DNA from 3 places in the Vibrio kasasachensis genome. Region 3 is predicted to be linked to each of the others. Evidence: predicted binding sites of a transcription regulator. Region 3 holds the regulator's gene; each other region holds the start of a gene.
The links. The regulator MetJ, encoded in region 3, represses methionine synthesis genes. The targets are predictions, from matches to a motif close to TTAGACNTNTANANGTCTAA.

Region 1 (3,273 bases), on a different contig from region 3:
TAAAGTGGTTACTATGGGTTTAATGGCGGCTCCTATCATTACTCTTGCTACGGCTCTTTTAGGTTTTGGTTCGGTTCAAGTACGTAAAGCATGGCAAGAGCAGCAGGCAAAGAAATTAAAAGCAATGGCAGATAAAATTGATCATTGATCGCTTGATAGAGTTTTTTGATTACCATGATTCAAAAGCTAATTGAACTCTTCAGATCGAAAAGGCAGCCGTTCGGCTGCCTTTCTATTATTGATTCCGATCTATCTCTGCGCGCTTCGCTTTTTCTATAATTGGAGTGATAGTTGAGCCTTGGATAAGGATGGAGAACACAACAACTGAATAGGTCATCACAAGGATGATCTCTTTCACGTCGATCAGTTTATCCGGAATAACCCAAATCCCCGCAGGAATCGATAGTGCCATTGCTAAAGCCAATCCACCGCGTAGACCACCCCATGTAAGAATTCTTATTGACCAAGGGTTATAGCTACGGTAACGTTTGAATCCAATATAAGAGCAGAAGACACTGAGATAGCGAGCGGTAAGCACTAATGGAATCGCAAAAGCCATTAAAATAAAATCTTCTTGATGGAATTTAAATAACAACATCGACATGCCGATCAACAAGAATAATAAGCCATTCAAAAATTCATCGACTAACTCCCAGAAATTATCTAAATGGTCCTCACTTTCTTTAGAGAAACCAATGTAGCGAGTCCAATTACCGATCATTATGCCTGAAACAACCATAGCTAATGGTCCGGAGACATGAAGATAGTCTGCAAAAGCATAGCCAGCGGTAGGAATGCCAATAGTTAACAGAAGTTCCATTGAGTGGTCATCAGTAGCGCTGATAAGATAATGGAACACTAAACCTAGCACTAAGCCATAGGCGATACCGCCAATCGCTTCTTGTATAAATAACAAAGTGACGCTGCTGACTGTTGGAGCTTCTGTACCAAATGCAATGGTGTAGATGGTGACGAAAATAACTAAGCCAAATCCGTCATTAAATAGCGATTCACCTTCAATTTGTGTTGAGATGCGCTTGGGCGCGTTAAGTTTTTTCACAATGGCTAGGACGGCGATGGGGTCTGTCGGAGAGATTAAAGCGCCAAAAAGTAGGCAGTAAACTAATTCAAAGTGGATATCGACTAGTTGGCAAAATCCATAAAGGACAAAACCGATAAAAAAGGTCGAGAATAGTGTTGCCCCTAGTGCCAAGACGGTTATTTCCCACCTTTGATCTTTCAAGTTGGGAAGTTTAATGCCCAATCCGCCTGCGAAAAGCAAAAATCCAAGTATTCCTTTCAACAGAAAATCTTCGAAGTTAATGCTGGCAATTGTATCCGAAGCGATCGCCGTTAACTCGAACCAATCATTTTGACCCGCAATCAAGATAAGAAGCGACAGCATCATTGACCCGCCGGTAATTGCGATGGTCGTTTGCATTTTTCCTATCTTGCTGTTTACAAAAGCAATGAGCATTGCTGCGGCGGATAAAAAACAAAGAGTGTAGTAGACGGACATGATGCGACTCTTGTGTAACAAAGTATTACTAAATAGTCTGTGCTTAAGCACAAAAAATGGCAAACACTATTTCTGTGGACTTACGTCATGATCTTGGTGGTTTTGGACGTCTAGACTCCTTTTGTTTCTGTGATAGGATGGAAGGAACAACTAAAGGAATGAGGCTGTATTGTGGGAAGCATGTTAAGACAACAGATAGTAGCACAGCTTAAGCAACGTATTATGCTGATCGATGGTGGCATGGGCACCATGATTCAAGACTACAAACTCGAAGAACAAGATTATCGTGGTGAGCGATTCGCTAGCTGGCATTGTGATCTTAAAGGGAACAACGATCTGTTAGTTCTAACCCAGCCAAAGTTGATTAAAGATATTCATATTGCTTATTTAGAAGCCGGTGCCGATATCCTCGAAACCAATACGTTTAACTCTACCACTATCGCCATGGCTGACTATGACATGGAAAGTCTAAGTGATGAGATTAACTTTGTGGCGGCTAAATTAGCCCGCGAAGCTGCGGATGAATGGACAGCTAAAAATCCGGAGAAACCTCGTTATGTCGCAGGGGTACTTGGTCCAACAAACCGTACTTGCTCTATCTCTCCTGATGTAAACGATCCTGGTTATCGAAACGTATCATTTGATGAGCTAGTTAAAGCTTATTCTGAGTCAACTCGAGCACTGATTAAAGGTGGATCAGACCTTATCCTAATTGAGACAATTTTTGATACTCTCAATGCCAAGGCGTGTGCCTTTGCTGTTGATAGTGTATTTGAAGAGCTCGATCTCGAATTACCAGTGATGATCTCCGGCACGATAACTGACGCATCTGGACGAACGCTTTCTGGGCAAACAACGGAAGCATTTTATAACTCTCTTCGCCACGTTAAACCTATTTCGTTTGGCTTAAACTGCGCCCTTGGTCCTGACGAACTGCGTGAATACGTTAATGAGCTTTCTCGTATTTCAGAATGCAATGTGTCAGCACATCCTAATGCAGGCTTACCTAATGCCTTTGGAGAGTATGATCTTTCTCCTGAAGATATGGCAGAACATGTAAAAGAATGGGCGGAAAGTGGCTTTCTCAATTTGATTGGTGGATGTTGTGGTACAACACCAGAACACATCCGTCAAATGGCGCAAGTAGTCGAAGGAGTTAAACCTCGCCCATTGCCAAAGATTCCTGTTGCTTGTCGTTTATCCGGATTAGAGCCGCTAACGATAGCAAAAGAATCTCTCTTCGTTAATGTTGGTGAGCGAACCAACGTAACGGGATCTGCTCGTTTCAAACGATTAATTAAAGAAGAACTGTACGATGAAGCATTAAGTGTTGCCCAGCAACAGGTAGAGAGTGGCGCTCAGATTATCGATATCAATATGGATGAAGGCATGCTCGATGCTGAAGCTTGCATGGTTCGATTCTTAAATTTATGTGCGTCAGAGCCTGAAATATCTAAAGTACCGGTGATGGTTGACTCTTCTAAATGGGAAGTTATTGAAGCGGGTCTTAAATGTATTCAAGGCAAGGGAATTGTTAACTCAATATCGTTGAAGGAAGGCAAAGAAAAATTTGTACAGCAAGCCAAGTTAATTCGTCGCTATGGCGCGGCTGTTATCGTGATGGCTTTTGATGAAGTAGGGCAAGCTGACACGCGAGAGCGGAAAATTGAAATATGTACCAACGCCTATAATATTTTGGTTGATGAAGTTGGTTTCCCAGCAGAAGACATTATTTTTGACCCAAATATTTTTGC
Region 2 (3,273 bases), on a different contig from region 3:
GGTCAATCGTACTAAGCGGATTCGTGCATCCGCCAATTTGTTCTGCTCTATTTGTAGCTTGGCTAAATTGAGCGATGAACGATATCGAGTTGGGTCATAGTCTAGCGCCCGTTCAAAGTAGCCGATCGCTTTTGCTTTATTCTTCGATTTTAACGCGCAAAAAGCTGCGTTTTCGTAGCTGTCAGAGATTAAGTAGTAATCGGGTTTTTCGATGGCTTGATTGAAGAGTTTATCTGCTTTTTGGTACTGCTTCTGCTTACACAAGAAAGTACCGTAATTATTGAGGACATTGCCATTGTTAGGGTGCTGAGCTAACGCGGTTCGGTACAAGTTTTCAGCTTTACTGTTTTCGTCTACTTGTTCGTAGTAATGTGCCAAGGCGATTTGTGAACGATAGAAGTTAGGTGCGTATTGATAAGCTTTTTGCAGGTTTTCTTGCGCTTTAATCATGTTCCCTTGCTGTAAATACCCAACACCTAAGGCAATTCGTGACTCGGCTTTCTGTTCGGAATGGCTTTCAATTACCGGTTTGTTACCGACATCCACGGTTACACAAGCAGGTAGAAAAAGAGTCAGATAAATGGCTAGTATCCGTGTTTTCATCACACCTTCCTTTTATTCTCGCTAGAGAGTATATGTTTCTCACGAGCGACATAGAATGTGGCTTGGAACGAATGCGAGGAAGCTGGCAGCAATAGATGAAAAAAAAGGTCACTTAACATGACCTTGAGAGTTTAATCATCTTTAGTGAAATTGGCTTCACTAAAGTGTTCTAAATCGAACGGCGTTTGTTGGTAAACACAATAGTTGAGCCAATTGGAGAAGAGTAGGTGCCCGTGACTACGCCAACTTGCCCGTGGCGGGTTCTCTGGGTTGTTGTCTGGGTAATAATTGACTGGGATAACCGGTTCCATTCCTTCACCTAAGTCACGAACGTACTCAGTGTGCAATGTATTGGCATCATATTCAGGGTGTCCGGTGACGAACACGTTACGTTTGTCTTTGGTTGATGCCAAGTAAACACCGGCGATATCAGAAGTCGCCAAAATATCCAAATCAGTATGTTGCTCTAGATAATCAGATGAAAAGTCAGCGTAGCGGGAGTGTGGTGCTAAAAACTCATCATCGAACCCGCGTAAAATAGGATGGTAATTATTCTGTGTTTGATGTTTATACACACCAGAAAGCTTTTCTTTTCGAGTGCGCTTTGGCAAATCATATAACAGTTTGAGACCCGCTTGCGCAGCCCAACACACGTAGAGCGTTGATGTAACATGCTCTTTTGCCCAGTTCATAATGCTTTGTAGATGCTCCCAGTAAATCACATCTTCAAATTGTACTAAGCCTAGCGGTGCGCCAGTGATGATCATGCCATCAAAGTTACGTTCTTTTACCATTTCAAATTGGCGATAAAAGGTATCTAGGTGCTGAGTGGGCGTGTTCTTGCTTGGTCGATTGTCTATGCGTAACAGCTCAATATCAACCTGAAGCGGGCTGTTAGATAGCAGACGTAAAAACTGAGTTTCCGTTTCAATTTTCATCGGCATAAGATTGAGGATCAACACTTTCAGCGGGCGAATATTTTGAGTCGCAGCACGCGTTTCTGGCATGACGAAGATATTCTCTTCGCGCAACACATCAGAAGCGGGTAGTTGATCGGGTATCTTAATCGGCACGGCTTTCTCCCTAAAGCGTATTATTTGGACGTCTATACATCCAAACTTACATCAATCAATTTGAGATGTCGACAGCAATTTTAAGTATAATCTTTAATCATCCATTTAGACTGATTGTTAATCATCCTTTCCATGGCAAAACTGACACTGATTAGAGGCTTACCCGGCTCGGGGAAAAGCACGTTAGCAAGGCGCTATTCTGCGCATCATTTTGAAGCCGATATGTATTTCGTTAATTCGGCGGGCGAATACTGCTTTGACGCTAACCAATTGGAGAGTGCGCATCGTTGGTGCCAAAAACAAACGGAAACCGCGCTGCGTAAAGGCGAAGATGTCGTTGTGTCGAATACCTTTGTACGCCGTTGGGAAATTAAGCCGTATTTTGAACTGGCGAAGAGGCTAGGAGCCCAGTTTGAAATCGTGGAGTGCAAAGGGGAGTTTGGCAATATTCACGGCGTTGAGCAAAGCGTTATAGATAGGATGCGCAACCGTTGGCAAGAGTGGAAGTAGGTAACGCAGGAGAGTGTGACTCACTTTTGGACATTTCCATGCCAGTTGCTTTCCTAAATTAGCGTCTAACGGATAACTACAGGTATTGCAAACCTCCAATCAAGTGGTCAAATTTACTTAGCCACTGCAATTAGCCAGTCCTCCTTTATATGGTCATACCAAGGAGAAAGAAGCCGAACCTTTATCAAGATGGTTCGGCTTTTTACGTCTGAGCTCTGTAGGTTATCAAAGGAACTATTCGTGAAGATAATAAGTGTTAATAATAATTCAATTGCTTGTTGATTTTACGCATGTTGTTAGACGATAAACCAATTCTTTATATCCTCAAATGCAACTGGGCTCTATCATACTAGGCTCTTATTTGGCATGTTAAGGTAAACGAAGATGAATGCTGTAGAATCAATAGTAGAGTGGTCCAAGGATAAGCCCGTATGGTGGAATCTAGCACTAAAGATTGCTCTTGAAGAAGGAGAGCTAAACCAACACCATATCGATTTTATTTTTAATTTTGCGAAGAGTGTTGAGGGCTTAGAACCGAAACATCCAAACCATGAACAGTTATTGTTACCGATTGATATATCGGGCTACATGACGGAAGAAAACTCGGTGCGACTGATCAGCTTGTCTCGAGTTGAAGGTGTTGCTGCGTTAGCTGAAGGTCAAACATTAGAATTTAGAAAAGATGGACTAACTATCGTATATGGTGACAACGGGGCCGGTAAGTCTAGCTATACGTCCATTTTGAAAAACGCGTGTTTGACTCGGGGAGCATTGAAACCTATTGCAGGTAATGTTTTCACTTCTTCACCTAAACCTCCTCAAGCTTTACTCACACTCGAAATTGATAAAACACCGACAGAATTAACTTGGAGTAACGGGGCATCAAATAATAATGCTGCCAAGTCTATTCGTGTATTCGATACATCTTCAGCACACCACTATTTATCCAATGAAGATGCTTTAGGTTATAAACCCGTAGGTTTGAACTTAATCACAGAGCTTACAAAGGTTGTGGAAAGCATAAAAAATAGAATAAGTGAAGATGTAATGGGTGGGAACGGTTTTGTTGCTATTCCATCGTTAAATT
Region 3 (3,273 bases):
CATTGCTCGATGCGTCATGGATGCAGGGTGGCAAATCAAACTTTCAACACCACCCAAAGATTCAGCCAAAGAAAATAACTCAAGTGCGCCAACAAAGCTTTTTAGTTGTTCAAAATTGCCAGCAAACTCAAAACTCAGCATAGAACCAAAGCCGGATTGCTGTTTGGTGGCGATGCCATGACCAGGATGTTGAGGTAAGCTTGGATGGTAAATTGTGCCCACGCAGGCGTGGGATTTGAGATACTCGAGAATGTCGACTGAACTTTCTTCATGTACTCTCATTCGCGCTCCAAGAGTTCGTAAGCCGCGCAGAGTCATATAACTATCAAACGGTGTGCCGGTAGCACCAATGCAATTGCCCCACCATGCCAATTCTTCAGCGTGTTGTTCGGTTTTAGTGATCACCACGCCGCCAATCACATCAGAGTGACCGTTAATAAACTTTGTCGTGGAGTGAATAACAAAATCAGCGCCAAGTTCTAGCGGCTTTTGGAACACGGGTGTCAAAAAGGTATTGTCGACTGCCACTAATGCTTCGACTTGATGCGCTTGCTGGCAAACGTGTTCGATATCTACCACGCGTACCAATGGGTTAGATGGGGTTTCAATTAGTACTAGTTTGGGCTTTTGCGCCAACGCCTCTGTAAGGGCTTGTGGATCAGATTGATCAACAAACAATACCTTAAAATCTCCTTTCTGCGCACGAGTGTTAAATAGACGGTAGGTACCGCCATAGCAGTCATGCGGCGCGACAATTAAATCATCAGGTCCCAGAAAGGTGGTTACCCACAAGTTGAGGGCGGAGGTTCCACAGTTGGTAATGATCGCCCCTTTTCCACCTTCGAGCTCATACAGTGTTTGTTCCAACAAGCCACGATTTGGGTTGCCTGATCGGGTATAATCGTATTTTGGGACATCACCAAAAGCTGGGAAACCATAGTTGGTCGAAAGATAAATAGGTGGAACCACAGCATGGTGCTGGGTATCCGACTCGATGCCAGTGCGGACCGCGATAGTAGCAGGCTTGCGGGTGCTCATAAGTGTTTCCTTCCGAACAATAGTGACTTGTCAGTTTGAATGCGTTATATCTACACAATACTTGTTGATACAATACATTCACAATCCATTCACGCTACTTTACTGCTGTTAACTTAAGACGTCAACACATCCAGACGTCTATATGTCTTTGCTTGTAGCCTTAAAAGCCGCTAAAATTACACTTTGCATAAATTAATGACTAACAATAACGAAGGTGCGCAATGGCAGACTGGAATGGCGATTACATTAGCCCATATGCTGAACATGGAAAGAAGAGCGAACAAGTAAAGAAGATTACAGTTTCAATTCCATTGAAAGTATTAAAGGTATTAACTGATGAACGTACACGCCGTCAGATTAATAACTTACGCCATGCAACTAATAGTGAGTTACTGTGCGAAGCATTTTTACATGCTTATACAGGGCAACCACTGCCGACGGATGAAGATTTACGTAAAGATCGTCCTGATGATATTCCAACAGAAGCGAAGCAGTTGATGACCGATATGGGCATTGAATTTGAAGCGTTTGATGATTAATTGTTAGAAGCTGGAGCCTAGCACCAATCCAGCAGAAAACAAAAAACCGCAGATATTTGAGTCTGCGGTTTTTTGATCTGCTAATACTTAGGAATTGAAATGTATTGGCGTGAGAATTAAGTCGTATAACTCTATGCCATATAATTCTCAGGCATCTCGATTCGTGCCACACCAGAATCAACAGCTGCTTGCGCGACTGCCTTTGCTACTCTAGGCAGTAGGCGAGGGTCCATTGGTTTAGGAATAATGTATTCGTGACCAAATTCAAGCTTGTCAGCCCCAGCGGCAACGAGCACTTCAGCCGGTACTGGCTCTTTTGCTAATTGGCGGATGGCTTCAACCGCAGCCAGTTTCATCTCGTCATTAATCTCACTGGCGCGCACATCCAACGCCCCGCGGAAAATAAACGGAAAACAAAGCACGTTATTGACTTGGTTAGGGTAGTCGCTGCGACCTGTACCCATAATGAGGTCATCACGGACTTGATGAGCCAACTCAGGTTTTATTTCAGGATCAGGGTTAGAGCAAGCAAAGACAATCGGCTTATCTGCCATTAGCGTCAATGCCTGTTGTGGCATCAAGTTAGGTCCAGATACACCTAAGAAAATATCCGCGCCTTCAATCACATCTTCGAGTGTGCGCTTGTCGGTATTGTTGGCGAATAGCTTTTTATATTCATTAAGATCATCGCGTCGAGTATGAATAACCCCTTTGCGATCAAGCATGTAAATTTTCTCACGCATTGCGCCACATTTGATCAGCAATTCCATACATGCTACTGCCGCCGCTCCAGCGCCAAGGCACACGATAGTGGCCTCTTCTAGCTTCTTACCTTGCAGTTCAATGGCATTGAGCATGCCTGCTGCCGTGACAATTGCGGTGCCATGCTGGTCATCATGAAACACGGGTACATCGCAACGTTCAATCAGCTGTTTTTCAATCTCAAAACAGTCTGGTGCTTTGATATCTTCAAGGTTAATACCACCAAAGGTATCTGCGATATTCGCTACCGTATCAACAAACTCTTCAATTGTGCGGTGCTTTACTTCGATATCAATTGAATCAAGCCCTGCGAAGCGTTTGAACAGCAGTGACTTACCTTCCATGACAGGTTTTGATGCCAGAGGACCTAAATTACCCAAACCAAGAATAGCGGTACCGTTAGAAATAACCGCGACCATATTGCCTTTTGAGGTGTACTTATAAACATTGTCAGGATTTTGTGCGATTTCTCGCACTGGCTCCGCAACACCTGGGCTATAGGCTAGAGCAAGGTCTTTGGCTGTTTCTGCTGGTTTTGTTAGCTCGATAGAAATTTTTCCTGCGATAGGAAGGGCGTGGTAATCCAGAGCTTGCTGACGAAACAGTTCTTCGGCGGTCAATTCTTGTGTATGGTCATCTGACATAAGGGATGTTTCTCATTGTTGTTAATTGTTAAGCGGAAGTTATTTTAGTGGAAGCAAATCAAGCTGCATAGGTAAGATTGCGATTGATATTGTTATTATAGATATATTAATCGCTGATAAGACCAGTTTGCTCGCATTTTGGTAAAGGTTCCCCAAAAAACGGGTAATAAAAAAGGACGCCTGAGCGTCCTTTTAGAATCGGTCTAGAGAAGAAATTACTTCTTGCTAGTAGATAGAGCACCGAAACGCTTGTTGAAGCGATCAACACGGCCGCCTGTATCAACGATACG

Region 1: a site for MetJ is predicted at 1,622-1,641, ahead of metH (methionine synthase). Genes of this name have one in related genera too.
Region 2: a site for MetJ is predicted at 1,701-1,720, ahead of metA (homoserine O-succinyltransferase MetA). Genes of this name have one in related genera too.

What each region holds. Positions count from the first base shown of each region.
Region 1 is NZ_JAKJTB010000010.1:427,103-430,375, reverse strand. Features, by position in the region: gene L4C38_RS06830 (DedA family protein) at 1-148, shown strand, start outside; gene L4C38_RS06825 (cation:proton antiporter) at 236-1,519, opposite strand; gene metH (methionine synthase) at 1,691-3,273, shown strand, end outside.
Region 2 is NZ_JAKJTB010000012.1:44,611-47,883, forward strand. Features, by position in the region: gene pilW (type IV pilus biogenesis/stability protein PilW) at 1-603, opposite strand, end outside; gene metA (homoserine O-succinyltransferase MetA) at 735-1,676, opposite strand; gene L4C38_RS09050 (ATP-binding protein) at 1,809-2,186, shown strand; gene L4C38_RS09055 (AAA family ATPase) at 2,571-3,273, shown strand, end outside.
Region 3 is NZ_JAKJTB010000014.1:106,735-110,007, reverse strand. Features, by position in the region: gene L4C38_RS12380 (O-succinylhomoserine (thiol)-lyase) at 1-1,038, opposite strand, end outside; gene metJ (met regulon transcriptional regulator MetJ) at 1,260-1,577, shown strand; gene L4C38_RS12370 (malic enzyme-like NAD(P)-binding protein) at 1,709-2,983, opposite strand; gene rpmE (50S ribosomal protein L31) at 3,199-3,273, opposite strand, start outside.